Regions from separate parts of the Ructibacterium sp. SJQ-7 genome, predicted to be linked through region 2. Evidence: predicted binding sites of a transcription regulator. Region 2 holds the regulator's gene; the other holds the start of a gene.
The links. Region 2 encodes HrcA, which represses chaperone genes, less so after heat shock. Its sites were predicted from a motif close to TGTTAGCACTCNNNNNNNNNGAGTGCTAACA; they were not measured.

Region 1 (12,974 bases), 1.2 Mb from region 2:
GCATATTTAAAAGGAAAAATAAAAACACATTAAATAAAGAGAGGAAATCCACAAATGAATTACGAAAAAGAACCACTGCATATTTCAACATCCGTACCCAACGGCACTTATGAAGTAACTGTCACAGTTACCGCACACGAAGATATTATTTTCACAATACTTTCGCAGTCACGCCGTTTTATGGCACAAGATATAAATCTTGGCAAGGGAGAAAGCTCAGACATTACTTTCAATGTAAGCGTATGTGACTACCACAAAAACAACGAAGATTACACAAACGTAAACGGAGTTGAAATTGATATTATGTGCGACGGTGATTTTACCGCACTTTCCGCAGTATCGCCTGTCAATATTCCGACAGTTTACATCGCCGGTGACTCAACCGTCACAGACCAGCCTGCCGAATATCCGTACAACGCTGCCTCTACATACTGCGGTTGGGGTCAAATGTTTCCGCAATTTTTTAACACGGGCATTGCGGTTGAAAACCACGCTCAATCAGGTTCTACAACCGAAGATTTTAAAAATGTGAATTTCACCGCATTCAAAGACAAAATCAAAAAGGGTGATTTCCTGATTATCGAGTTCGGTCACAACGACCAAAAAATAGATACTCTTGACGCGTTCGGCGGATACACGGAAAACTTAAAATATTTTGTAAACTTTGTCCGCGAAAAAGGTGCAAATCCGATAATATGTTCACCAATTAACAGAATTATATTCCAAGAGGACGGAACACTTCTTAACTTGCTCGGTGATTACAGAACAGCAGTTAAAAACGTATGTGACGAAATGAATGTACCGTTTATCGACTTGTGGTCACGCACAACCGAATTTTTTGAGGCGGCAGGAGCGGTAAAAGCTTGGGATTATTTCTGGGGCAACGGCACTGACCGCGATTACACCCACACAAACGATATCGGCGGCAACATCGTTGCACGATTTGTTGCAAACGAAATGATTAAAAACAACGTTCAGCCGATAGCAGACTTAATCAAAAAAGATATGATTAACGTCGAAATGCCGAAACACGATTCAAGTGTCAAACCGCAAAATTCAAAAGAAATCGAACACTTAAAAACAATCGGTCTTGTCAACATTCCGAAAGCGTCCGAGCTTGCCGACCTTGACAAAGACATCACCAATATCTAATACAGAGGCTGTCGTCATAATGTCGCCAGCCCAAAAATCACATCTTGCGATGTAATTTTTGAGTATTTTTTGTGAAAAAATCTAAAGTTCCTCCACAGTCGAAACTTTAGATTTTAAGCCATTTCTGCCGCACATGTCGTCAGAAATGATTTCCAATGAGGTTAGCACCTCATACTCCAAAAAACAAAGCATACAAAACCATAACGGTTTTGTCTACAAAATAACAAAAACTGCATTTTGAATAAAATCAAAATGCAGTTTTTTTATATCTTATCTTAATTGAGCACCGATTTGATTTTCAAGATTTTTAACAACCTTATCAAATACTTTCTGTACTTCATCACCTGTCAAACTTCTGTCTGCGCTTCTGTATATAGCACTGTATGCAACGCTCTTTTTGCCCTCAGGTATCTGTTTACCCTCGTAAACGTCAAACAACTGCAAGCTTTCAAGCATTTTACCCGATGCCTTTTTGATTACATTTTCAATATCCGCAACAGGAACTGTCTTATCAACAAGCATTGCTATATCACGAGTTACGGCAGGATACTTAGGAAGTTCCTTAAACTTAATATCAGTCTTAATATTAAGGAATACATTTTCAAAATCCAATTCGGCAATATATACAGGAGTTTCAATTCCGTATTTTCTGCTTACTGCAGGGTGAATTTCACCGATTATGCCGATTACCTTATTGCCGGCACTTATCTTTGCACATCTTCCCGGGTGGAATGTCGGGTTATCTGTTACGGCCTCATACTTAACATTCTTTACGTTAAGTTGTGCAAACATTGTTTCGCATATACCCTTAATGTCATAGAAATCTACGTTATCGCCGTACATACCCATTGTGATTTTAACAGGTTCGTTCGGAAGTTCACCGTCCGTTGTCGGAATAAATATCTTTCCTATTTCAAACAACTTGGCAGACGGATTTCTGTAATTATAGTTTCTTGACAATATATCCATCATACTTGCGATAGTAGTTGTACGCATTACCGATGTGTCCTCGCCAAGCGGATTTGTAATTTTTACAACGTTTCTCATTTCACTGTCTTTCGGAATATTCAGTTTATCGAATATTGACGGACTTGTGAATGTGTATGTGTAAATTTCGTACATACCTTGTGCTGTAAGAAGTTCGTTCACTCTGTCCTGTATCTGCTGACGTTCTGTTTTCATTCCGCAAGTAGCCTCGCCCGAAAGAAGTGTTACAGGTATTTTATCGTAACCGTAGAAACGTGCAACTTCTTCCGCAATATCCGCCTCACCTTCAAGGTCAGGTCTGAATGACGGAGGAGTTACAGTCATCTTGTCAAGGTCAACCTTGATTTCAAGTGCGTCAAAATACTTAACCATATCCTCTGTCGGAATGTCTGTTCCAAGGAACGCATTAATTTTATCAGGTCTGAAAGCAAGCGGCTGCATATCTGTTACGTTACCCATAACGTCAATCATTCCGCCGACATTTTCACCACAGCCAAGTTTTTCTACAAGCTGACACGCTCTTTCAACGGCAGGAACTGTATTGTTATAGTCAAGTCCCTTTTCATATCTTGATGATGATTCTGTTCTAAGACCGACACTTTGTGCTGTAAGTCTTACAGACGCACCGTCAAATGTAGCCGATTCAAAAATAACAGTTGTTGTATCATCCTTAACTTCACTGTTAAATCCGCCCATAACACCTGCAATAGCAACAGCTCTGCCGCCGTCTGCGATTACAAGGTCGTTTGAAGTAAGTGTTCTGTCCTGTTCATCAAGAGTCTTTATAACTTCACCGTCATTTGCACGTCTTACGATAATTTTGTTATCCTGTAAATCTCTCAAATCAAATGCGTGCATAGGCTGACCGTATTCAAGAAGTACATAGTTTGTTATATCGACAATATTGTTGATAGGTCTTACACCGCACGCACGAAGTCTTTCCTGCATCCAACTCGGTGACGGGCCGATTTTAACGTTTTTAACCATTCTTGCACAGTATCTCTTACACTTATCCTTGTCCTGTACATCAACGCTGATTGTATCGGCGATATTTTCACTGTTTTCGTTAAACTTAACTTCAGGAATAGTGAACTTTTTATTAAATGACGCCGCTGTTTCACGTGCAAGACCGATTATGCTGAAACAATCAGGTCTGTTTGAAGTGATTTCAAATTCAACGACAGTTTCATTCATACCGAATATATCCTTAATATCCGTACCGATTTTTGTATCGTCCGGAAGAATAAGAATACCGTATTCAGGTTCATAACCAAGCATATCCTCTGTTATACCAAGTTCATCGTGTGAGCAAAGCATACCGTAAGATTCAACGCCTCTAAGCTTGCCTTTTTTAATTTTTCCGTCAGGAAGTACCGCACCGACAAGTGCAACGGGAACGATTATACCTGCTTTTACATTCGGCGCACCGCAGACAATCTGCAAAATCTCGCCTGTTCCCGCGTCAACCGTACACACATGAAGATGGTCACTGTCAGGGTGATCTTCACAGGTAAGCACCTTACCCGCAACTACATTCTGAACAGATTCGCCCATATTCTCCCAACCCTCAACTTTAGAGCCTGTCATTGTAAGTCTGTCTGAATATTCTTTCGGCGTAACGTCTATATCCATATAGTCATTAAGCCAACTCATAGGTAAATTCATTATATTTCATTCCTTTCAATTTCCGAATAATATATTAAAACTGGTCTAAGAATCTCAAATCATTTTCAAAGAAAAGTCTAAGGTCGTTAATATCATACTTACCCATTGCAATTCTTTCAAGACCGATACCGAAAGCAAATCCCGAATATACTTCAGGGTCAATACCGCAGTTTGCAAGTACCTTAGGGTGTACCATACCGCAGCCCAAAACTTCAATCCAGCCCTCGCCTTTACATACGCTGCAGCCTTTACCGCCGCAAGCGAAACACGAAACGTCAACTTCGGCTGACGGCTCTGTAAACGGGAAATGGTGAGGTCTGAAACGTACTTTTGTATTTTCGCCGTAAAGACGGTGGATAAACATTTCAAGAGTACCCTTTAAATCTGCCATTGTAACACCTTTATCAACTACCAGTCCTTCGATTTGGTGGAATACAGGTGAGTGAGTCGCGTCAACCGCATCACTTCTGTAAACTCTTCCGGGTGCTATAATTCTGATAGGCGGTTTCTTCTTTTCCATAACACGAACTTGGATAGGTGAAGTTTGTGTTCTCAAAACCGTATTTTCGTTTATATAGAATGTGTCCTGAGTATCACGTGCAGGGTGATTCGGTGGAATGTTAAGCGCTTCAAAGTTGTAGTAGTCAAGCTCAACTTCCGGACCTTCTGCGATTTCAAAACCCATTCCGATAAATGTGTCTTTAATGTTGTTCATTACTTTTGTAAGCGGATGAAGTTTACCTGTTTTTTGTGCCTTACCCGGCATTGTAACGTCGATTACTTCGCTCTTTAGCTTGATTTCTTCAAGCTTTTCTGAAATTTCCGCTTTCTTCGTATCTATATGGTTTTCGATTACACCGCGAATTTCGTTTGCAAGCGCACCGATTTGCGGTCTTTCTTCTTTGCTTAACTGTCCCATACCTTTTAGTACGGCAGTAAGTTCACCCTTTTTACCGAGAAACTTTATTCTTGCTTCTTCAAGAGCATCAATGTCAGTTGCTTTTTGAAGTACATCAAGGGCATTTTTTTTGATTTCTTCTAACTTTTCTCTCATTTCAAAATTCCTTTCAATATAAATTAAAAAACACTCCGTCCCATAAGGGACGAAGTGTGTAAATTCAAACTCCGCGGTACCACCCGACTTCCGATAAAATATCGGCACTCAATTATGTATAACGGCACTACCCGTCACAGACTACTTGCAAACCACTTTCACCTATGCAGCTCCGGAATGAAATTTCAAATAAATCCTTACCGTATCGGCTCACAGCTCAATAACCGATACTCTCTTTAGGCGGTATATACCTTACTTTGTTCCATCATTGCTTTTAATATTCAATAATAAAGTATTATATCACCTTTTTTTTATTTTGTCAATCAATAACACAAAATTATTTAAAAGGATTGATTTTTTTGCCAAAAAATTATATAATTTATCCCGAAAGGGTTGATTTGAATTGAAAGAAGAAATTTTAGATATATTAAAAAATGCAGACGGATATATTTCAGGCGAACGCATAAGCGAAATGTTGAATGTTTCGCGAACGGCAATATGGAAACACATTAAATCATTACGCGAAAGCGGTTACAAAATCGAATCGGTCACGAACAAAGGCTACCGCCTTATTTCCTCGCCCGACATCATAACCGAAAGCGGTATCAAAAGCGGACTTACCACCGATTTTATCGGTCACAACTTATTTATATATGATGAAACCGACACGACAAACAATCGTGCAAAGGAAAGCAATTCCTCGCCTGACGGCAGTGTATTTATCGCCGAAGTGCAAACGCACGGCAAAGGCAGTCGCGGACGCGGTTGGACTTCTCCAAGAGGGATAGGCATTTGGCATTCAATCCTTTTAAAGCCCGAAATCTCCCCGCTTGAAGTTTCGCAAATAACGCTTGTCGCAGGTCTTGCCGTCTGCAAGGCTATCGGTCTTAATTCAATGATTAAATGGCCTAACGACATTGTTATTAACGGTAAAAAAATCTGCGGTATTCTAACCGAAATGTCTGCTGAAATAAATATGGTCAACTACGTTGTATGCGGTATCGGTGTAAATGTAAACACAGAATCATTCGATGCCGACATTGCCGACAAGGCTACTTCGATGTTTATCGAAAGCGGTCACAAATATGTGCGAAACGAATTAATCGCAAAATTGTTAAACGAATTTGAATATTATTATAAGAAGTTTCTCGACGGTGGACTCAATGCAATTCTTGATGAATACAAAAAGTGTTGCGTCACGCTCGGCAGAGAAGTAAACGTCATTTTCAAAAACGAAACGGTTCGCGGAACTGCTGTTGACGTTGACGAAAACGGCTCACTCGCCGTACAAACCGAAAACGGTATTATTCACGTCACTTCCGGTGAAGTTTCGGTCAGAGGTATCTACGGTTACATCTAAAATCGGATATATTATGAATAAATTGTAAATTGTTAGCACTCACATCTGTTGAGTGCTAATTTTGTATTGACAAATCTTACTTTGAGTATTAATATATATTATGTAAATTAATTAAACTTCAAGGAGTGATTTATATGGCAAAAGGTAATATTTCAGTTGACAGTGAAAATCTTTTCCCTATTATAAAAAAATGGCTTTATTCCGATAAGGATATTTTCCTTAGAGAACTTGTTTCAAACGGTTGTGACGCGGTCACAAAATTAAAGAAACTTGCAAGTATCGGTGAAGCTCAAATTGACGAAAACGAAAAATTCAAAGTTACCGTATCAATATTTAAGGACGCTAAAAAGCTTGTCATCAGTGATAACGGTATCGGCATGACTGCCGAAGAAATCGACAAGTACATCAATCAAATAGCATTTTCGGGTGCAAGCGACTTCCTTTCAAAGTACAAAGAGGAGGACGACAAAGGTTCTCAAATTATCGGTCATTTCGGACTTGGTTTTTACAGTGCGTTTATGGTTGCCGACAGTGTTGAAATTGATTCGCTTTCATATCAAGACGGTGCAAAGGCCGCAAAATGGACTTGTGACGGAAGTATGGAATTTGACTTAACAGACGGTGACAGAACAGAAAGAGGTACTTCAATAACTCTTAACATCGCCGAAGATTCGGAAGAATTTCTTGAAGAAAGCAAAATCCGTCAAATTCTTCATAAGTATTGTGCATTCCTACCTATTGAAATATATGTTGAAGTTCCTGAGGACAAACACGAAGATCACTGCGACTGCGGTCACGATCATGATCATGAACACGAGGACGATACACCGTCAGAGCCAAAGCCTATCAACAACACAACACCGCTTTGGATGAAAAAGCCGTCGGAGTGTACAGACGAAGAATACAAGGAATTTTACAGAAACGTATTTATGGACTTCAACGAACCGCTTTTCTGGATTCACCTTAACGTAGACTATCCGTTCAACTTAAAAGGTATTTTGTACTTCCCTAAAATCAATCATGAATTTGCAGGTCAAGAGGGACAGATAAAGTTATACAACAATCAAGTATTTGTTGCCGACAACGTAAAGGAAGTTATTCCCGAATTTCTAATGCTTTTGAAGGGTGTTATCGACTGTCCTGACTTGCCGCTTAACGTATCACGAAGTTTCTTGCAGAATGACGGTTATGTTAAGAAAATTTCTTCACATATTACAAAGAAAGTTGCGGACAAGCTTACAAGTATTTATAATAACGAACGTGAAAACTATGAAAAGTATTGGGATTATATCAATATATTCATTAAATACGGCTGTTTAAGAGATGAAAAGTTCTATGAAAAAGTTAAGGATGTAATTATTTATAAGGATATTGACGGTAAATATTTGACGTTGGACGAATACCTTGACGGCAAGGAAGAAAAAGACGTTTATTACGTTTCTGATCCGCAAACTCAATCGCAGTATATCAATATGTTCAAAAATCAAGGACTTAATGCCGTTGTACTTCCGTCAATGATGGATACACATTTTATTTCACTTGTTGAAATGAAACAGCCCGGTGTTAAATTCAAACGTATTGATTCCGCCATAAATGACATTTCGGACAACACAGAAAAAGACGATTCAACTAAAGAACAAGAAGAAAAGTTGATTGAAAAGTTCAAGAATGAAATCAAGGACGATACATTGAAAATCGAAGTGCAGTCACTTAAAGACGATTCAATCCCTGCCGTAATTTTGCTTGGTGAGCAGTCAAGACGTATGCAGGAGATGTATAAGGCTTACGGTCAGCAAATGGCAGGTATGGCTGATATGTTCCACGATGAATTTACACTTGTACTAAATTCAAACAACTCACTTATCAAGAAAATAGATACATTAAATGACGAGGACGCAAATCTTGTTATTGACCATGTTTACGACTTAGCGAAAATAAGCCACAGTCCTTTGCCGGCAGAACAAATGACAAAGTTTATCGAACGCTCCAATAAATTGCTTGAAAAACTGTTTTAATTAACAGTTTTTTCTTCCATCGTCAAAGAGGGACACTAAATTTCAGTTTAGTGTCCCTCTTTTAATATGTTTAATAATTCTTCTATTGTATCCACAGTATAATCCGGCACTTCAAATTCATTTTTAGGTGTGTTTAACTTGTGAATACCCTGTTTTACGCATACGGTTTTCATACCCAACTTTTTAGCCGGTGCAACGTCATTATCCACCCTGTCACCGACCATCACAGCATTTTCACCTTTACAGTCGGCTTTCTCAAGTGCTTTTTGAAAAAGTCTTATATCGGGTTTTGATACACCCTCCTCCGCAGAGGATATGACAAGGCTGATATACTTTGCCAAGCCGTACTTTTCAAGGCGTTTTTGTGTCCCCAACGGCTGATTGGCTATAACTCCGATTTTGTACTTACCATACAGTTGTGACAAAACATTTTCAGAATATTCATAAGGCATTTCAAGCTCACTGTGCCATTCTGCCCTATTCAATCCCGATATAATAACAGCGTCATCATACGGAATTAAATTTTTCAAAGCACAGTCGTCCATTAATTTATAAAACTCGCTTACGCTTATGTTGCTCCCTTTTACCGTATCGCTGACGCGTTTTTCCCACGCCTTGCTTTCGTCAACAAGCGTTGAACCGACATCGAAAAATATCCACTCTATCATTCTCTTATCTGACCGTCACCGTAAATTATATATTTAATAGAAGTCAATGCCTCAAGTCCCATTGGACCTCTTGCGTGCATTTTTTGTGTACTTATGCCTATTTCAGCACCAAATCCGAACTCAAAACCGTCCGTAAATCTTGTTGACGCATTAACATAAACCGCCGCCGCATCAACCTCATTCAAGAACTTTTGCGAATGTTCGTAATTGTTTGTAACAATCGCCTCAGAATGTTTTGTGTTGTACTTATTAATATGCTCAATCGCCTCATCAATTCCGTCAACGACTTTTACCGCCATAATATAATCATTATATTCAGTATAATAATCCTCGTCTGTCACGTCATTTACATCTGCAAATATTGCTTTTGAATTTTGGTCGGCTCTGATTTCAACATTCTTTTCTTTCAGTGCCTTGAACATAACAGGAATAAATTTATCCGCTATTTTTTTGTCTATAAGCAAAGTTTCGGCGGCATTGCACACAGACGGACGTTGTACTTTCGCATTAAGCACAATTTTAACCGCCATATCAATATCCGCGTCCGCATCAACGAAAACGTGGCAGTTGCCTGCCGCCGTTTCAACAACGGGAACTGTCGCATTTTCAACAACCGAACGAATAAGTCCCTTACCGCCGCGCGGGATTAACAAATCTACATATCCGTTCATTTTCATAAGCTGAGTTGCTGTTTCACGCGAAGTATCTTCTATTATATTTAGTGTCCCCTCAGGTATTCCGACACCGTATGCCGCGTCCTGCATAATTTTCATAACAGCTTTGTTTGAATTGATTGCTTCACTTCCGCCTCTTAAAATGCAAGCGTTTGAAGTTTTAAGGCAAAGTACCGCCGCGTCAACCGTTACATTCGGTCTTGCCTCGTAAATTATTGCAATAACGCCCATAGGCACACGTTTTTGACCGATAGTCAATCCGTTTGGTCTTTTCCACATTTTTATTACTTCACCGATTGGGTCGGCAAGTGCTTTGACCTGTCTTACTCCCTCCGCAATTCCGTCAATGCGTTCTTTTGTAAGAGTAAGTCTGTCAATCATAGCTTGACGTGTTCCGTTTTTCTTTGCGTTTTCTATGTCAATGTTGTTTGCCGCAATAATTTCATCGGCACGTTCTACAAGTGCATTTGCAATAGCCTCAAGTGCATTGTCCTTTGTAACCGTACTTACTGAAACCATTTTATATCCTGCATCTTTTGCAAGAGTGCATTTTTCCAAAAGCTCGCTCATTATTCTTCCTCCTTATCGAAATTCTTCGACACAAACAATGTTCCAACAGGCTTTCCGTCAAGTATATCGTAAAGTGAATCAACATTGTTTCCGTTTGCGATTATCATATGAATACCGGCATTTGTCGCTCTTTCGGCAGCCTCAAGCTTTGTCACCATACCGCCCGTACCTCTGCTTGTTCCCGCACCGCCTGCAACATCTCTCACTTCGTCAATATCGTATACTGTAGGAAGTAATTTTGCGTTTTTATTCTTGTGTGGGTCATCGTCGTACAAGCCGTCAATATCGGAGAAAAGTACAAGTAAATCCGCGTCAACAAGGTCGGCAACGACTGCCGATAAATTATCATTGTCGCCGATTTCGATTTCGTCATAACTTACCGTATCATTTTCGTTTACAACAGGAATTATCCCCATTTCAATAAGCGTTGTAACAGTATTTTGAATATTTCTCTTTCTGCGCGGAATTGCAATATCCTCACGCGTTAAAAGCACCTGTGCAACGGTGTTGTTGTAACCCGAAAACATTTTGTCGTAAAGATACATCAGTTCGCACTGTCCGACTGCCGCAATGGCTTGTTTGCCCTTTGTATCTTTCGGCTTTTCAGCCAAACCGAGTTTACCGAGTGCAATTCCCTGCGCACCAGATGAAACAAGAATTATCTCCTTGCCTTGATTTCTTAAATCAGAAAGCACCATAGACAGTCTGTCTATAAGTTTTAAATTCATTGTTCCGTGTTCATATGTAAGCGTAGACGTTCCGACTTTGACAACAATCCTATGCGCCATAGACACGTCCTTTAATATATCGTTCATTGCCATCCTCCTATAAAGCATATAGTTATTTCTATTATATCGCTTTATGGGTTGTTTGTAAAGTCATTTTTATCTTACCTTATTCTTCAAAATTTTACTTGCATTTTTTTACTCTCTATGATACTATATAAATATATCTTTACAAAATTTTCATTGTATCATATAACAATAATGTGAATTTTATTATATATTATACAACATTGTGGGAGGTAATGATGAAAAAACAAATAATTGCGGCAACTGCGCTGATGTTAGCGATTTCTTCAACCGCATATGCGTCCGACAACATAAACATATTCGTAAACGGAAATGCCTTAAACACAGGTGCTTTCATTATGAATGATTCGACGTATATACCACTTAGAGCGGTCAGTGAGGCTCTCGGTTCAAATGTAAACTGGGATGGAAATACAAGAAGTGTTTACATTGATTCCGATGAAGATACAGTCACTGCTCAAGTGATTGAAAACGCAAGTTCAAGTGTCGTTGCAATAGTAGGAAATTACAAACCCGAATATATGACAGGGACTGTTTCAAATTACAACGAACTTACCGCTCACGGTACAGGTGTAGTTATCAAATCAGGCGGTATTATCCTTACAAACGCACACGTTGTAAGCGATATTGACAACATAACAGTCGTTTTCTCCGACGGCGAAAGCTATGCCGGACAAGTTCAGGCAATCGACAAAGATTCCGACTTAGCTTTGGTAAAGGTTGGCCGTCTTGGTTTAAAACCAATATCATTCGCGCAATCGGACAGTATCTTCGCAGGGCAGTCCGTTGTTGCAATCGGTACTCCCCTTTCGCTTTCAATGCGAAACAGTGCATCAAAAGGTATCGTAAGCGGACTTAACGTCAGCACTCCGAGTGCATATTATCCGTTAATTCAAACTGACGCCGCTATCAATGCAGGTAATTCCGGCGGACCGCTTCTTAATATGAAAGGTCAGCTTATAGGTATTAATTCTTCAAAATATGCAGGTGTCGGAATTGAGGGAATTAACTTTTCAATCCCGCTTGACACGATTAATTATGTACTTAATCAATTTGAGCAAAGCGGAAAAGTCATAAGACCGGATTTAGGCGTTACACTTGAAAATTCATGGGAGGCGCGAATCGGTCTGCCGACAAAGAAAGGCGTCACCGTAAAAACATCTTCGTCAAGTTCACTTTCAAACGGTGACGTTATAAACTCTATCAACGGCGTTGAAGTACACAGCATTGTGGACTTTAATAAAGCATTGCGTGATACATATTCTTCGGGAAGTATCAACGTAATTTATACAAGGAACGGTGAACAAATTTCAACGGACATCGTTCCTAATCTAAAATAATAAAATTGGGGGTATTAAAATGAACAAAAAACTAATCGCTGCAATTCTTGCCGCAACAACAGCTCTTTCAGCAGCACCTTTTGCTCTTGCTGAAAATGACGAAAACACAAATGACAAAGTAGAAATCGCATTCAACGTGGGTGACAGTATTCTGAAAATAAACGGCATTGAAACAGAAGTTGAAACACCGTATGTAACAGAAAACAACACTACATTGGTACCGTTAAGAGTAATAACAGAGGCTTTTGGTGCAAAAGTTGACTGGGACGGCGATACTCAAAAAATAACTCTTACATACCCTGCCGTAAATATTGAACTTCAAATCGGCAATATCGTTGCAACTGTAAACGACCATACAGAAACACTTCTTGAATCACCTGCACTTTCCGAAAACGGCGTTACAATGGTTCCGCTAAGATTTATTTCCGAAACATTCGGTGCAACAGTAGGTTATGACAACGACACTCAAGCAATACTCGTAACAAAAGAAAATATGGACAATTCTTCTACCGTTACAGGTATCACCGATATGACAAAAACAGGTGACAGCTATTATTTATGGAGCATTGACACTCCTACTCAAATGAAAATGGCTGACAGAACTCTTGACGCAATGACAACAAAATTTGTCGCCGATGACGAAAGTTCGATATATATAGATGTTTGTCCTATAACAG
Region 2 (12,974 bases):
AATACATATTTTGACGGCGTACAAAACGGCTATGTAATGTACGACTTCGGCAAGACTGTTAAAGTAAACAACATAAAACTTGCCGCAAGAAGCGGAAACGGTATGCCTGAAAGAACAAAGGACGGTAAAGTTCAGGCTTCAAACGACGGCATAACATGGACAGATTTGTATACGATTACTGAGGCAATTCCGTCAGGTCAGTACACAACAATAAGCAGTACAGATTTGGCTGATCAAAACGCATATCGTTACTTCAGATATACTAACGATACTAATATGACAAATATCGCAGAATTTTTGATTGACGCAACTCCGTCTTCGGAAACGGCAGTCGGAGCACCGAGCGTTACGGATATTGATGAAATGAGCGATGATTTTGAAGATTCAGCAAATATTTTTAATGCAAGTGCAGGAGATTTGTCGGCAGACGGAAATCAAGTATATGCAACAGGTCTTGAAAGATTCGGTAACGTATTTGTTCCTGTTAAAGCAACTGCAAAAGCAGAACTTTCAGAGGCAAAGTCACTTACAAGCAAGGATAAATTCAGACTTACATTCGATATGTTCTCAGGTTGGGAGCAGAACGGTAAGGAAAATACATTCTCTGTTAAAGACGCATACGGCAACGAGGTTGTAGGATTTACAATCACAGGCGGCGGATATAATCTTAATCAAATGCGTATCGGAGGTACAGACGTACTTGCCAATTCGGAAAAACCGGTAATTCAGTGTACATCAACTGATGTCAAAAATGGTAAATTGCGTGGTGCAAACGGTTGGCAGACCTCATCGCAGAAGTACGCAAACAATATGGGACTTAATAAAAAGGTAGAAATTATAATAGACGGAACAGGTTCGGCAAGCGTAAGCTTTACAGGCGGTGAGACTGATGTAAGCTACACAGGAACAATAAGCACACCTATAAGCGTTAAATCGCTTGAATTAACAGGTTCATACAACGGTGCAAGAGGAAGAGTTGTTTCATATGATAACTTTAACGCAGATGTAATATCATACAGCAGTGAGTTGGCGGCACCGACGCCGACTCCTGAACCAACCGCAGCACCGACGGTTCCTGAAAGCGGCGAGCTTATCAATATGAATTTTGATAACGGCGACTTAACAAGTACATCATCATACGGCAAGGCAACAGGTACACCGAAATTTGTTACGGTTGACAATAAGAAGTGTATTCAGTTTGACGGAACAAGCGGAACGGTTGTTACGCTTACAGACGCAAACGGCAATTCACTTTTGACAGGTCAGAAAAATATCACAATTTCATTTAAGGTTAAGCCGACAACCACAACAACATCATGGTGGTTCTTTGCCGCACCAAACGGCAGTGCACAGACATATCAAAAGGAACAGTATCTTGGTGCAATGACAAACAACGGCACACTTACATCCGAAAGATATAATAACTCCGGTACAAGAAGTCAGTCGGCAACAGGTGCATATAACACAAATGAATGGAACGATGTAATCATTTCGATTGCTGACGGCGTAACGGACGTTTATGTAAACGGAACAAGAACAAGCAGTGTTGATTCAACAGTTAATATCTCGGATATGCTCGGCAAAAATTCAGTTGCATATATCGGTAAGGCTAACTGGGGTACAGGTGAATTCGCAACAGGTTATATAGATGATTTTGTAATCTATAACTATGCTTACGAAAATCCTTTAAATTCACTTGATTTGGGTGATTTGACAGCTGTTACATCTGACATTACAATCCCTACGCAAGAGGGTGTTACTTGGTCAACTTCAGACGCTGCTGTGGTTACAACGGCAGGTAAGATTACAAGAAGTGACGAAACAAAAACAGCTACTTTGACTGCAAAAATGACAAAAGACGGTGTTGAATTTACAAGAAACTTCGACGTAACTGTATTGGGATATACAGCGGTTATTGACAGTTTCAAAGCATATGCCGACGGAAATAAAATCGTTTATGCAAGTGACTGTGATTCGACGAAAGATAAGTATGCCGTAAAGGTTTCATTGGCTGATTCAGACGGTACGGCAGTCGGAACAGAGCAGACAAATGCGGCAGGCAGTTTTGATAATCTTGAAGTAGGTAAGTATAAAATAACAGCAACATTATCAGACGGAACAACAGAAAAGAAAAAGGTGGAAAAGACAATTAATATTAAGAACCTTGATGATATGAGTGCGTACTTGTTTGTTCACTTCGTTGATACACAAGAGGACGCAACTCGTGAACAAATCTATTTCTCAGTATCAAAAGACGGTAAGACATGGACAACGCTTAATAATAAACAACCGTATTTGACAAGTAATGTCGGTACACAGGGCGTTCGTGACCCGTATATTCTTCGCGGTGAGGACGGTAAGTTCTTTATTATCGCAACAGACTTAAGCGTCTATAACTTAAAGAATAACTGGACAGCCGCCGCACAGCAAGGCTCAAAGAGCATTGTTGTATGGGAAAGCAGTGACCTTGTTAATTGGAGCGAGGCAAGCCTTGTAAAGATTAATAATGACAATGCCGGTTGTACATGGGCGCCGGAGGCTTGCTATGACCCTGAAAAGGATGAATATATGGTATTCTGGGCATCGGTTGTAAGCGATGACAGCTATCAAAAGTACAGAATTTACAGAAGTTATACAAAGGACTTCAAGACATTCTCTGCTCCTGAATTGTATATAGAAGAGCCTAACGCGGTTATTGATACAACTATTATCGACCATGAGGGTACATATTACAGATTTACAAAGAATGAGGCAAAATCAAGTATCACAATGCAGGAGTGTACATCTCTAAGCGGTGATTGGAAAGATGTTGCAAACTATAATTTGGGTAGTATGACAGGCTATGAAGGTCCTACAATTTATAAATTAAACGGTAAAAATGAATGGTGCTTACTTCTTGACTACTTCTCAAAGAGTAAGGGCTATAAGCCTTTTGTAACAACCGATATTACAAAGGGTGAATTTACGGCAGATTCAGACTTCTCGTTTGACGGTACATATCGTCACGGTACTGTAATGCCGATTACACAGGCTGAATACAATAAGCTAACAGCTACAGCTGAATAAATGCGAAAAACTGCGGGTAACAATACTCGCAGTTTTTTTATTTGACAAGTGTGATATAATTAGAATAAAAACGTAAGGTGATTAATATGAACAAAAGAGAAGAACTTGCCAGACAGGCATTTAAAGAGGGATACAACTGCTCACAGGCAATGGTGGCGGCGTTCAGTGACTTGATGGGTATGGATAAAAAGACTGCGCTAAGACTTGCGTCATCATTCGGCGGCGGAATGGGCAGAATGAGAGAAGTTTGCGGTGCTGTAACGGGAATGTTTATGGTTGTCGGAATTTTGTACGGATATGACGACGCGAAAGATTATGAGGGTAAAAAAGATACTTATGCACTTGTGCAGGAACTCGCAAATCAATTTAAAGCGGAAACAGGCTCTATTATATGCCGAGAACTTTTAGGTCTTGACGGAAAAGATAACAGTCCTGTTCCGTCAAAGAGAACAGAAGAATATTATAAGAAACGCACTTGCGAAGATAAAGTCGGTCTTGCGGCAAAAATACTTGACGAATATATCCAATCGCATTGCCCTAACGGAACTTGCAATTTTTAACTGACAAAGTCTTTACAGTTTGAAAAATATATGTTATAATGTAAATAGAGTAATATAAATGTGATTTTGAAAGAGTGATAGATATGTTAGATAAAAATGATTTACAGGCAATTCAAGAAATGATTCAAGCGAGTTTACAATCAAATTTACAAGCTATCAATGAAAGACTTGACACAATGCAAGATGACATTACAATTATTAAATCAGATGTAAAGACACTAAAGAACGATGTTAAATTTAACCATAAAACCGAAATAAACGTTATTGATTACATTGAAAATAGACTTGATGAAAAAATAGACAGTAAAATTAATCAGTTAAAGGCTGAATTAAACAAAACAGCATAGAGCATAAATGAATTTATTAAAGGGTGTAAAGTCTTTGACAACAAATAAGACTTTGCATCCTTTTTGTATTTTGGGGAGGATAAAAGAATGAAAAAGTTTATGATAGGATTATTATTTATTATTTTATTATCAACAACATTAAGTGCGAATGCAGAAACAGTAGTTTTAAAAGCAAATAGTTATGATAAGTTGGAAAATGCTTATTTTGACTACCATAATGTAGATGTTTTGTCGAATCAAGAAGGGAACTTCTTTTGGTGGACGGGTACTGAGTTTATAAAATGCTCTCTTTTAGATACTAAATTTACAAAATCCGATGATTTGGTAGAGTGGAGTGATATGGATATTAGCTATGATGTGCGTATGAAAATTAGCAGCCAGTATAGGGCAAACATTAAGCATTATGGGGATAAATATATTGTATATGATGAAGTATATTTCAACCCTTCTTTCATAATAGATAAAATGATAAGAACACATGGTCCGAGAATTAAACCAATATATATATTGGATGAAAATTTTAATTTGGTAAGTGAATTTCAGTTGGATAAACCGTTAACCGATTTTGAATATGTAGACGGTGTTTATTATGCTGAAACACAAGAATACACACAAATAGGAACAACAGACTATGAACTTAAAAATAATACTATTTACTATTCTTATGATGCAATTGATTGGCAAATTGATAATGAAAGGAGTAGTATGCCGCAAAGCAATGGCAGAAATTCTCTTGTATTTCAAGGAGAATTGACAAAATACATAAACTTAAGTAATTATAGGTTTGAAGTAAAAGATATGTTCATCAAAAAAAATAATTCGGATTTAACTAAAGTGGTACAAGAAAGACCTATAACATGTTACTATAAAGCAAAGGGCGATATCTATGTTGAAATGCAATCTGATAATAGTAATACATTCAGAATATCTCGGGACGGTGTATATTCTGTTGATATAGCAATCCCTGAATACAGTGGTAATATATCCGGAAGTGAATACGTTAATTCGTGCAATTTATGGAAAGATAAGCTTGTTTTATGGACCAGAAAAAGATTGGTAGAATATGATATGGCAGATATTGAAGATGTATTAAATGAAAAATGCCCGTCGGATACACCGTATATTGAGTTTGACGGTAATATTCTCGGCTTTGACGTACCGCCGATTATCGAGGACAGCAGCACGCTTGTGCCTATGAGGTTTTTGTTCGAGCAAATGGGAGCAGATGTTGAATGGGATAGTGAAACTCAGACAGCAACAGCAACGATTGAGAATAAGGCAGTAACATTTTCAATAGATAACGTCAACGCGAGAATAAATAATAAACCCGCTAAAATGGATGTGCCCGCAAGACTCGTAAACGGCAAAACAATGGTACCGCTGCGCTTCCTCTCGGAAAATATGGGATATGACGTAGATTGGGACGCCGATAGCAGAACGGCGATAGTACGCTAATATCATTTTATTAATTTACAAGTTTTAAACCTGTAATAATAAAAAGGAAAAAAAACTAATAAATACTTGATTTTTTAGACAAAATATATTAAAATATAATTATTAATATTAAATTACAAAAGATTCAGGAGGATTAATTTATGATTACAGCTGGTGAATTTAGAAATGGCAGAACCTTTGAACACGAAGGTAATGTATTTCAAATCGTAGAATTTCAGCACGTTAAGCCTGGTAAGGGTGCTGCTTTCGTAAGAACAAAACTTAAGAACATAATCAGCGGCGGTGTCGTTGAAAAGACATTCAGACCTACAGAAAAGTTTGAAGAAGCTCATATCGACAGAAAGGATATGGCTTATTCATACGGTGATGACGACTTCTATCATTTCATGGACAACGAAACATTTGATATGCTTGACATTGCTAAGTCAGAAATCGAAGAACAAATGAAGTTCGTTAAGGAAAATGACGTATGTAAGGTTATGTCTTACAAGGGTAACGTATTCGGTGTTGAACCGCCTACATTCGTTGAACTTGAAGTCGTTGATACAGAACCGGGTTTCGCAGGTAACACATCTACAAACGCTACAAAGCCTGCTACTCTTGAAACAGGTGCTACAATTCAAGTACCTCTATTCGTTGATATGAACGAAGTTATCAGAGTAGATACAAGAACAGGCGAATACATGGAAAGAGTAAAATAAGTCTGAATAAAATCGCACACAGCACTTATTTTGTGTTGTGAACAATTTTCTTTCAGCCTTTTGAATGAAAGGAGATTAATTATGGAAGATTTAATTAAAAAAGTTTCATATCTAAAGGGTTATGCAGACGGTCTTGACCTTAGCCCAAAGAGTGACGAAGGTAAGCTTATTATCAAATTGCTTGACGTTATGTCTGAAATGGCTGATACTATTGAAGAATTAAACTCAAGAGTTGATGATGTTGAAGATGTTGTTGACGAGCTTGATGATTGTGTACTTGAAATTGCCGACGATTTGTACGGTGACGATGAGTATGACGATTATGATGACGATGACGACGATGATTATATCGACGATTATGATGACGATGATTACGACAGTGACGGAAATGATTATTTTGAAATTCAATGTCCTAACTGCGGTGAAGACGTTATGATTGATTTTGATATGATTGACGATGATAACGCTATCGTATGTCCGAACTGTCACGAAGAAATCGAACTTGAATTTGATTGCGATTGTGACGATGATGACTGCGACTGCGGACACGAACATTAATATTGAATTGAATAAAAAAGGACTGTTAAGTCCTTTTTTTATTGAGGTGACTTATGAAAGGACTTTATATTCACATACCGTTTTGTAAACAAAAATGCAAGTATTGTGATTTTGTATCATTTCCGTGTATGGAGGATACGGCGGACAAATACGTTGACGCGCTAAAGCGTGAGGCGGAACAATACAGGGGAGAAAAAATAGATACAATATTTATCGGCGGCGGTACACCGTCAATTTTAACACCGAAACAAATCGAAGAAGTTACGAAAATGTGCTTTGATGTATTTGACGTTGCGAGTGACTGCGAATTTACGACAGAGGCAAATCCGGGAACAATGGATGATGACAAAATTAAAGCAATGCTAAACGGCGGTATAAATCGTATAAGTGTAGGGGTACAATCGTTCAATGATGATGAACTGAAAAAAATCGGAAGAATACACGACGCAAAGACGGCATATAATACAATTTGTCATTTAGATAAAATGGGTTTTCAAAATATAAATCTTGACCTTATGACCGCACTGCCGTCACAGACGTTTGAGAGTCTAAAAAATACTTTAAACACAGCCGTCAGCTTGCCTGTAAAGCATATATCGGCGTACAGTCTTATAATTGAGGACGGAACACCTATTGAAAAGGAATATTCAAAAGGACTGCTTGATATTCCGAATGAAGATACTGACAGAGAAATGTATATGCATACAGTCGATTTTCTCGGTAAGAACGGCTTTAAACAATATGAAATATCAAATTTCGCAAAGGACGGATACGAGTGCAGGCATAACGTGAAGTATTGGACAGGTGAGGAGTATATCGGCTTAGGTACAGCGGCACATTCATATATCGGAAACTGCCGTTTTTACAACACGTCTGACATAAACGAATATATCGGCAGTGCGAGAAAAGAAGTAATCGAATTGACCGAAAATGATAAGATAGCAGAATTTATGATTACCGGACTTCGTATGAACAGAGGAGTAAGCGAAAATGATTTTAAGTCGCGTTTCGGCAAGAATATAAAAGATGTATTCGGCAGTGAATTTGATAAATTTATAAAGCTCGGACTTATGCAATATATTGACGGAAGATACAGTCTTACATTGGACGGAATAAACGTGTCAAATTCGATTTTATGCGAGTTTGTATAAGAAATTTGGCAATATGGGATAATTTATGAACATTTTATGAAAAGTTATATTAATCACTTGACAATCGGGTATAATAGTGGTATCTTATAATTGTTAGCACTCAAGGTGTATGAGTGCTAACAAAAAATGCTTATATGACATCTTGTTTAAAGATAGAAAGGAATGTTTGTATATGGATTTGAACGACAGAAAAAGAAAAATCCTGCAAGCAATCATTGATGAATATATAGGCACTGCTGAACCTGTCGGTTCAAGGTCGATTTCCAAAAAGGAAAACTTGGGTTTGTCCAGCGCGACAATCCGTAATGAAATGGCAGACCTTGAAGAAATGGGTTATCTGATACAACCGCATACTTCGGCGGGACGTATTCCGTCAGATGAGGGATATAGATTTTACGTTAATTCGCTTATGCGGAAGTATAAAATAGGTATGGAAGCAGTTGCACAGCTGCAAAGCGTACTTGAAACGCGTGTCAGTCAGCTTGAAAAGCTGATTAGATATGCCGGTGCAATAGCGTCAAATCTTACCGAATATACAACGGTTGTTACAGCGCCTAAGGAGCAGGAATTTGAAATTAACAAGATTGACCTTGTGCCGATTGCCACGCAAACGGTAATGCTTATTGTTGTAACAAGAACTGTAAGAAACAAGGTGATGAATATCGACATTGACAGTGCAACGTGTATGTCACTTGCAAATATATTAAACGAACATCTTGCCGGACTTAAAGCCGGAGAGATAACGTTTGATAAGATACAGGATATTCAAAAAGATATTGAAAACAGACTTTCACTTCATCCGAAAGTTTTGATTGATATAATGCACTTTGTGTATGAAACGATAACGGACAGCGGTGAAACAGAAATATATGTCAACAATGCAAAGTCAATATTGAAATATCCCGAATACAACGATGTTGAAAAAGCGGAAAAGATATTTACTTTCCTTGATGACAAAGAAAATTTGAAAAAGCTTGTTGCCTCAAGCGACGCTGACGGAATTGAGGCTAAAATCGGTAAAGAAAACGATTTTGAAATATTGCAGGATTGCTCATTGGTAACTATCAATTATTCACTCGGCAATAAAAAAGCCGGAAAAATCGGAGTTATCGGACCTAAACGAATGAATTATTCAAAGGTTTTTGCAAGCCTTGACCTTATTTCAAATGAAATAGATAAAATACTCAACGAATATATAAGTGATGAGTAGAGAAAGGGGTAATCAGATGGCTAAGAAGAATGAGGAAGTCAATGAGGAGACATTAGATAAAGAAACAGAAAAAACGGCTGAACCTAAAGAGGCAGAAAAGTCAAACGAGGAAGTCCTTGAAGAAAAGCTGAAAGAACAGACTGATAAATATATGCGTCTGTATGCCGAATATGACAACTACCAAAAGCGTTCGCAGCGTGAAAAAGATATGCGTTACGGTGACGCGGTAATTGATACGGTCGGTGCAATTCTTTCGATAGGCGACAACCTTGAAAGAGCGCTTGCGACTGAAGTTCAGTCGGAGGACGGTCAAAAAATGAAAGACGGTATTGAAATGGTTTTAAAACAGTTCAATGAAACACTTTCAAAGTTGGGCGTTACGCCGATTAAGGCAGAGGGTGAACAATTTGACCCTAATCTTCATAATGCGGTTATGCACATTGAAGATGAAACAATCGATGACAATACGGTTGTCGAGGATTTGATGAAAGGCTACATATATAAGGACGGCCGAGTAGTCAGACACAGTATGGTAAAAGTAGCAAATTAATTATAAATTAGGAGGAATTAAAAATGGGAAAGATTATAGGTATAGACTTAGGTACAACAAACAGTTGTGTAGCTGTTATGGAAGGCGGTAACCCTAATGTTATCACTAACAGCGAAGGTGCAAGAACAACTCCTTCAGTTGTTGCATTCCAAAAAGACGGTGAAAGAATTGTAGGTCAGGTTGCAAAGCGTCAAGCCGTAACAAATGCTGACAGAACAATTATGTCAATTAAGAGAAAAATGGGTACAAGCGAAAAAGTTACAATCGACGGTAAAGCTTATACACCACAAGAAATCTCGGCAATGATTCTTACAAAGTTAAAGCAAGATGCAGAAAGCTATCTTGGTGAAACTGTAACACAGGCTGTTATCACAGTTCCTGCTTACTTCAACGACTCACAGCGTCAGGCTACAAAGGACGCAGGTAAGATTGCAGGTCTTGAAGTTTTGAGAATTATCAACGAGCCTACTGCCGCAGCTCTTGCATACGGCGTAAGCGACACAGGTAAGAAAGTAATGGTATACGACCTTGGCGGCGGTACATTCGATGTATCTATCCTTGATATTGATGACGGCGTATTTGAAGTTCTTTCAACAAACGGCGATACTCACCTTGGCGGTGACGATTTCGACCAGGCAATTATCAACTACTTGCTTGACGAATTTAAGAAAACAGAGGGCGTAGACCTTTCAACAGATAAGATGGCTATGCAAAGATTAAAAGAGGCTGCTGAAAAGTCAAAGATTGAACTTTCGACAACAACAACTTCAAACATTAATCTTCCATTCATCACAGCTGACGCAACAGGTCCAAAGCATATGGATATTACACTTACAAAAGCTAAGTTTGATGAACTTACAGCTGACCTTGTAGCAAGAACACTTACATGTATCAGAAACGCTATGAATGACGCAGGTCTTAACGCATCACAAATCGATGAAGTCCTTCTTGTCGGCGGTTCTTCAAGAATTCCTGCTGTACAAGAGGCTGTTAAGAAAGAAATGGGCAAAGAGCCTAATAAGGGTATCAACCCTGACGAATGTGTTGCAGTAGGTGCTGCAAGACAGGCAGGTGTACTTGGCGGTGAAGAAACAGGCGTTCTTCTACTTGATGTTACACCGCTTTCACTTGGTATCGAAACAATGGGTGGTGTATTTACAAAGCTTATCGAAAGAAATACAACAATCCCTACAAACAAATCACAAATATTCTCAACTGCCGCAGACGGTCAAACTTCTGTTGAAGTACACGTTCTTCAAGGTGAAAGAGAAATGGCTCAGTACAACAAGACTTTGGGACGTTTCAATCTAACAGGAATTGCTCCTGCTCCGAGAGGTGTGCCACAGATTGAAGTTACATTCGATATTGACGCAAACGGTATCGTAAACGTAAGCGCTAAAGACCTTGGCACAGGCAACGAACAGAAGATTACTATTACAGCATCTTCTAACCTAAGTGACGAAGATATTGACAGAGCTGTTAAAGAGGCTGAAAAGTACGCTGAAGAAGATAAAAAGCGTAAAGAAGAAGTTGAAATCAGAAACAACGCAGAATCACTTGTATATCAATGTGAAAAGGCTGTTAAAGACGCAGGTGATAAGATTGACGATAATACAAAGTCAATGGTTGAAACTGAAGTAAACAAGGTTAAAGAGGCTCTAAAGGGTACAGACTCGGCAGCTATTAAGGCGGCTACAGACGAACTTCAAGAAAAGTTCTACGCAGTTGCACAGCAAATGTATCAGCAAGCTAATCCGCAGGGTGATCCTAATGCACAACAGGGTGCACCAAATGATGACGGTGTTTATGAGGCTGATTACAGAGAAGTTGACAACGACGATAACAATCAACAATAATAATGAAAACACTAAAAGGACGGACAAATGTCCGTCCTTTTAAGGCTTTTAACAAAGCCTTTGTATTAACACTTTACAAAACTAAAATATTGTAGTATAATAGCATAGGTAGGTGAAAAAATTGGCTGAAAAAAGAGATTATTACGAAGTGCTCGGAGTTTCAAAGGGTGCTTCTGATGATGAAATAAAAAAGGCATTCAGAAAGATGAGTAAGAAATACCATCCTGACCTTAATCCGAACAATAAAGAGGCGGAGGAAAAGTTTAAGGAGGTAAACGAGGCTTATCAAGTGCTTTCTGATCCTGAAAAGAAAAGTAAATACGACCAATTCGGACACGCAGGTGTTGACCCGAACTTCGGAGCGGGCGGCGGTGGCTTTAACGGCGGCGGTTTTGACTTTGGCGATATATTCGGCGATTTCTTCGGAGGCGGTTTCGGAGGATTCGGAGGCGGTCAAAGAAGAAACGGACCAAAACGCGGTGCTGATATTCGTAAGATTATTGATCTTACTTTTGAAGAGGCGGCATTCGGCTGTCACAGAGAAATGAGTATACAGGCACAGGAAAAATGTGAAACTTGCGGCGGCAGCGGTGCTAAAAAGGGTACGACTGCACAAACTTGTCAGCATTGTCACGGAACAGGTCAAATCCGTACACAACAAAGAACTGTACTGGGTTATATGACTAACGTTACGACTTGTCCGCACTGTCATGGTGAAGGTAAGATTGTAAAAGATCCTTGTCCGGACTGTCGCGGTACAGGTAAGGTAAGAAAGTCGAAGAAGATAGAAGTTGATATTCCGGCAGGTATTGATGACGGTCAGACAATTCAACTTTCGGGTAAAGGCGAGGCCGGCGATAAAGGCGGTCCTAACGGCGACTTACTTCTTACAATAAGAGTACATCCGCACCAGATGTTTAAACGTGAGGGAACGAATGTATTTATAGATATGCCTATATCATTTGTACAGGCTGCTTTGGGTGCAACCGTACAAGTACCTACACTTGACGGCCCCGTTGAACTGAAAATTCCTGAGGGAACTCAAACAGCTTCAAAATTCAGAATGAAGGGCAGAGGTATTCCGTCAATCAGAAGTAAGGTAAGAGGCGACCAATACGTTACTGTAAACGTAGAAGTACCGAGAAACCTTAATTCAAAGCAAAAAGAACTTTTGCGTGAATTTGAAGAAGATAAAAATTATAAACAAAAGAAATCTTTTGCAGAAAAGATGAAAGATTTCTTGAACAAATAAACTTAGGAGGAAGACAATGAACCCGAATATTTATGAACTTTCAAAAATGACCAAAGAGCAGTATGATTTCATAATGAAACGTGCAGAACTTGATATTACAGAACAAATGAAAGTTGCCAAAGAAGTTTCTGACGATGTCAAGGCACGTGGTGACGAAGCGGTATTGGAATATACTGCAAAGTTTGACCGTGTACAGCTTACTGCTGATAAAATGAAAGTAACACCTGAAGAGATAGAGGCAGGCTACAATAACCTTGATAAGGAAACA

Region 1: the regulator HrcA is predicted to act here: its motif matches at 6,249-6,279, upstream of htpG (molecular chaperone HtpG).

The regions. Positions count from the first base shown of each region.
Region 1 covers NZ_CP195193.1:2,536,302-2,549,275, reverse strand. The annotation lists gene ACSAMO_RS11085 (fructose-1,6-bisphosphatase) at 1-33, shown strand, start outside; gene ACSAMO_RS11080 (rhamnogalacturonan acetylesterase) at 55-1,152, shown strand; gene pheT (phenylalanine--tRNA ligase subunit beta) at 1,423-3,804, opposite strand; gene pheS (phenylalanine--tRNA ligase subunit alpha) at 3,839-4,858, opposite strand; T-box leader at 4,901-5,136, opposite strand; gene ACSAMO_RS11065 (biotin--[acetyl-CoA-carboxylase] ligase) at 5,262-6,218, shown strand; gene htpG (molecular chaperone HtpG) at 6,353-8,233, shown strand; gene ACSAMO_RS11055 (HAD family hydrolase) at 8,281-8,901, opposite strand; gene ACSAMO_RS11050 (glutamate-5-semialdehyde dehydrogenase) at 8,898-10,148, opposite strand; gene proB (glutamate 5-kinase) at 10,145-10,960, opposite strand; gene ACSAMO_RS11040 (trypsin-like peptidase domain-containing protein) at 11,176-12,297, shown strand; gene ACSAMO_RS11035 (copper amine oxidase N-terminal domain-containing protein) at 12,317-12,974, shown strand, end outside.
Region 2 covers NZ_CP195193.1:780,791-793,764, reverse strand. The annotation lists gene ACSAMO_RS03495 (LamG-like jellyroll fold domain-containing protein) at 1-3,066, shown strand, start outside; gene ACSAMO_RS03490 (C-GCAxxG-C-C family protein) at 3,153-3,626, shown strand; gene ACSAMO_RS03485 (hypothetical protein) at 3,710-3,973, shown strand; gene ACSAMO_RS03480 (copper amine oxidase N-terminal domain-containing protein) at 4,061-5,428, shown strand; gene efp (elongation factor P) at 5,569-6,129, shown strand; gene ACSAMO_RS03470 (CD1247 N-terminal domain-containing protein) at 6,211-6,687, shown strand; gene hemW (radical SAM family heme chaperone HemW) at 6,741-7,838, shown strand; gene hrcA (heat-inducible transcriptional repressor HrcA) at 8,011-9,048, shown strand; gene grpE (nucleotide exchange factor GrpE) at 9,065-9,598, shown strand; gene dnaK (molecular chaperone DnaK) at 9,622-11,454, shown strand; gene dnaJ (molecular chaperone DnaJ) at 11,576-12,706, shown strand; gene hisD (histidinol dehydrogenase) at 12,723-12,974, shown strand, end outside.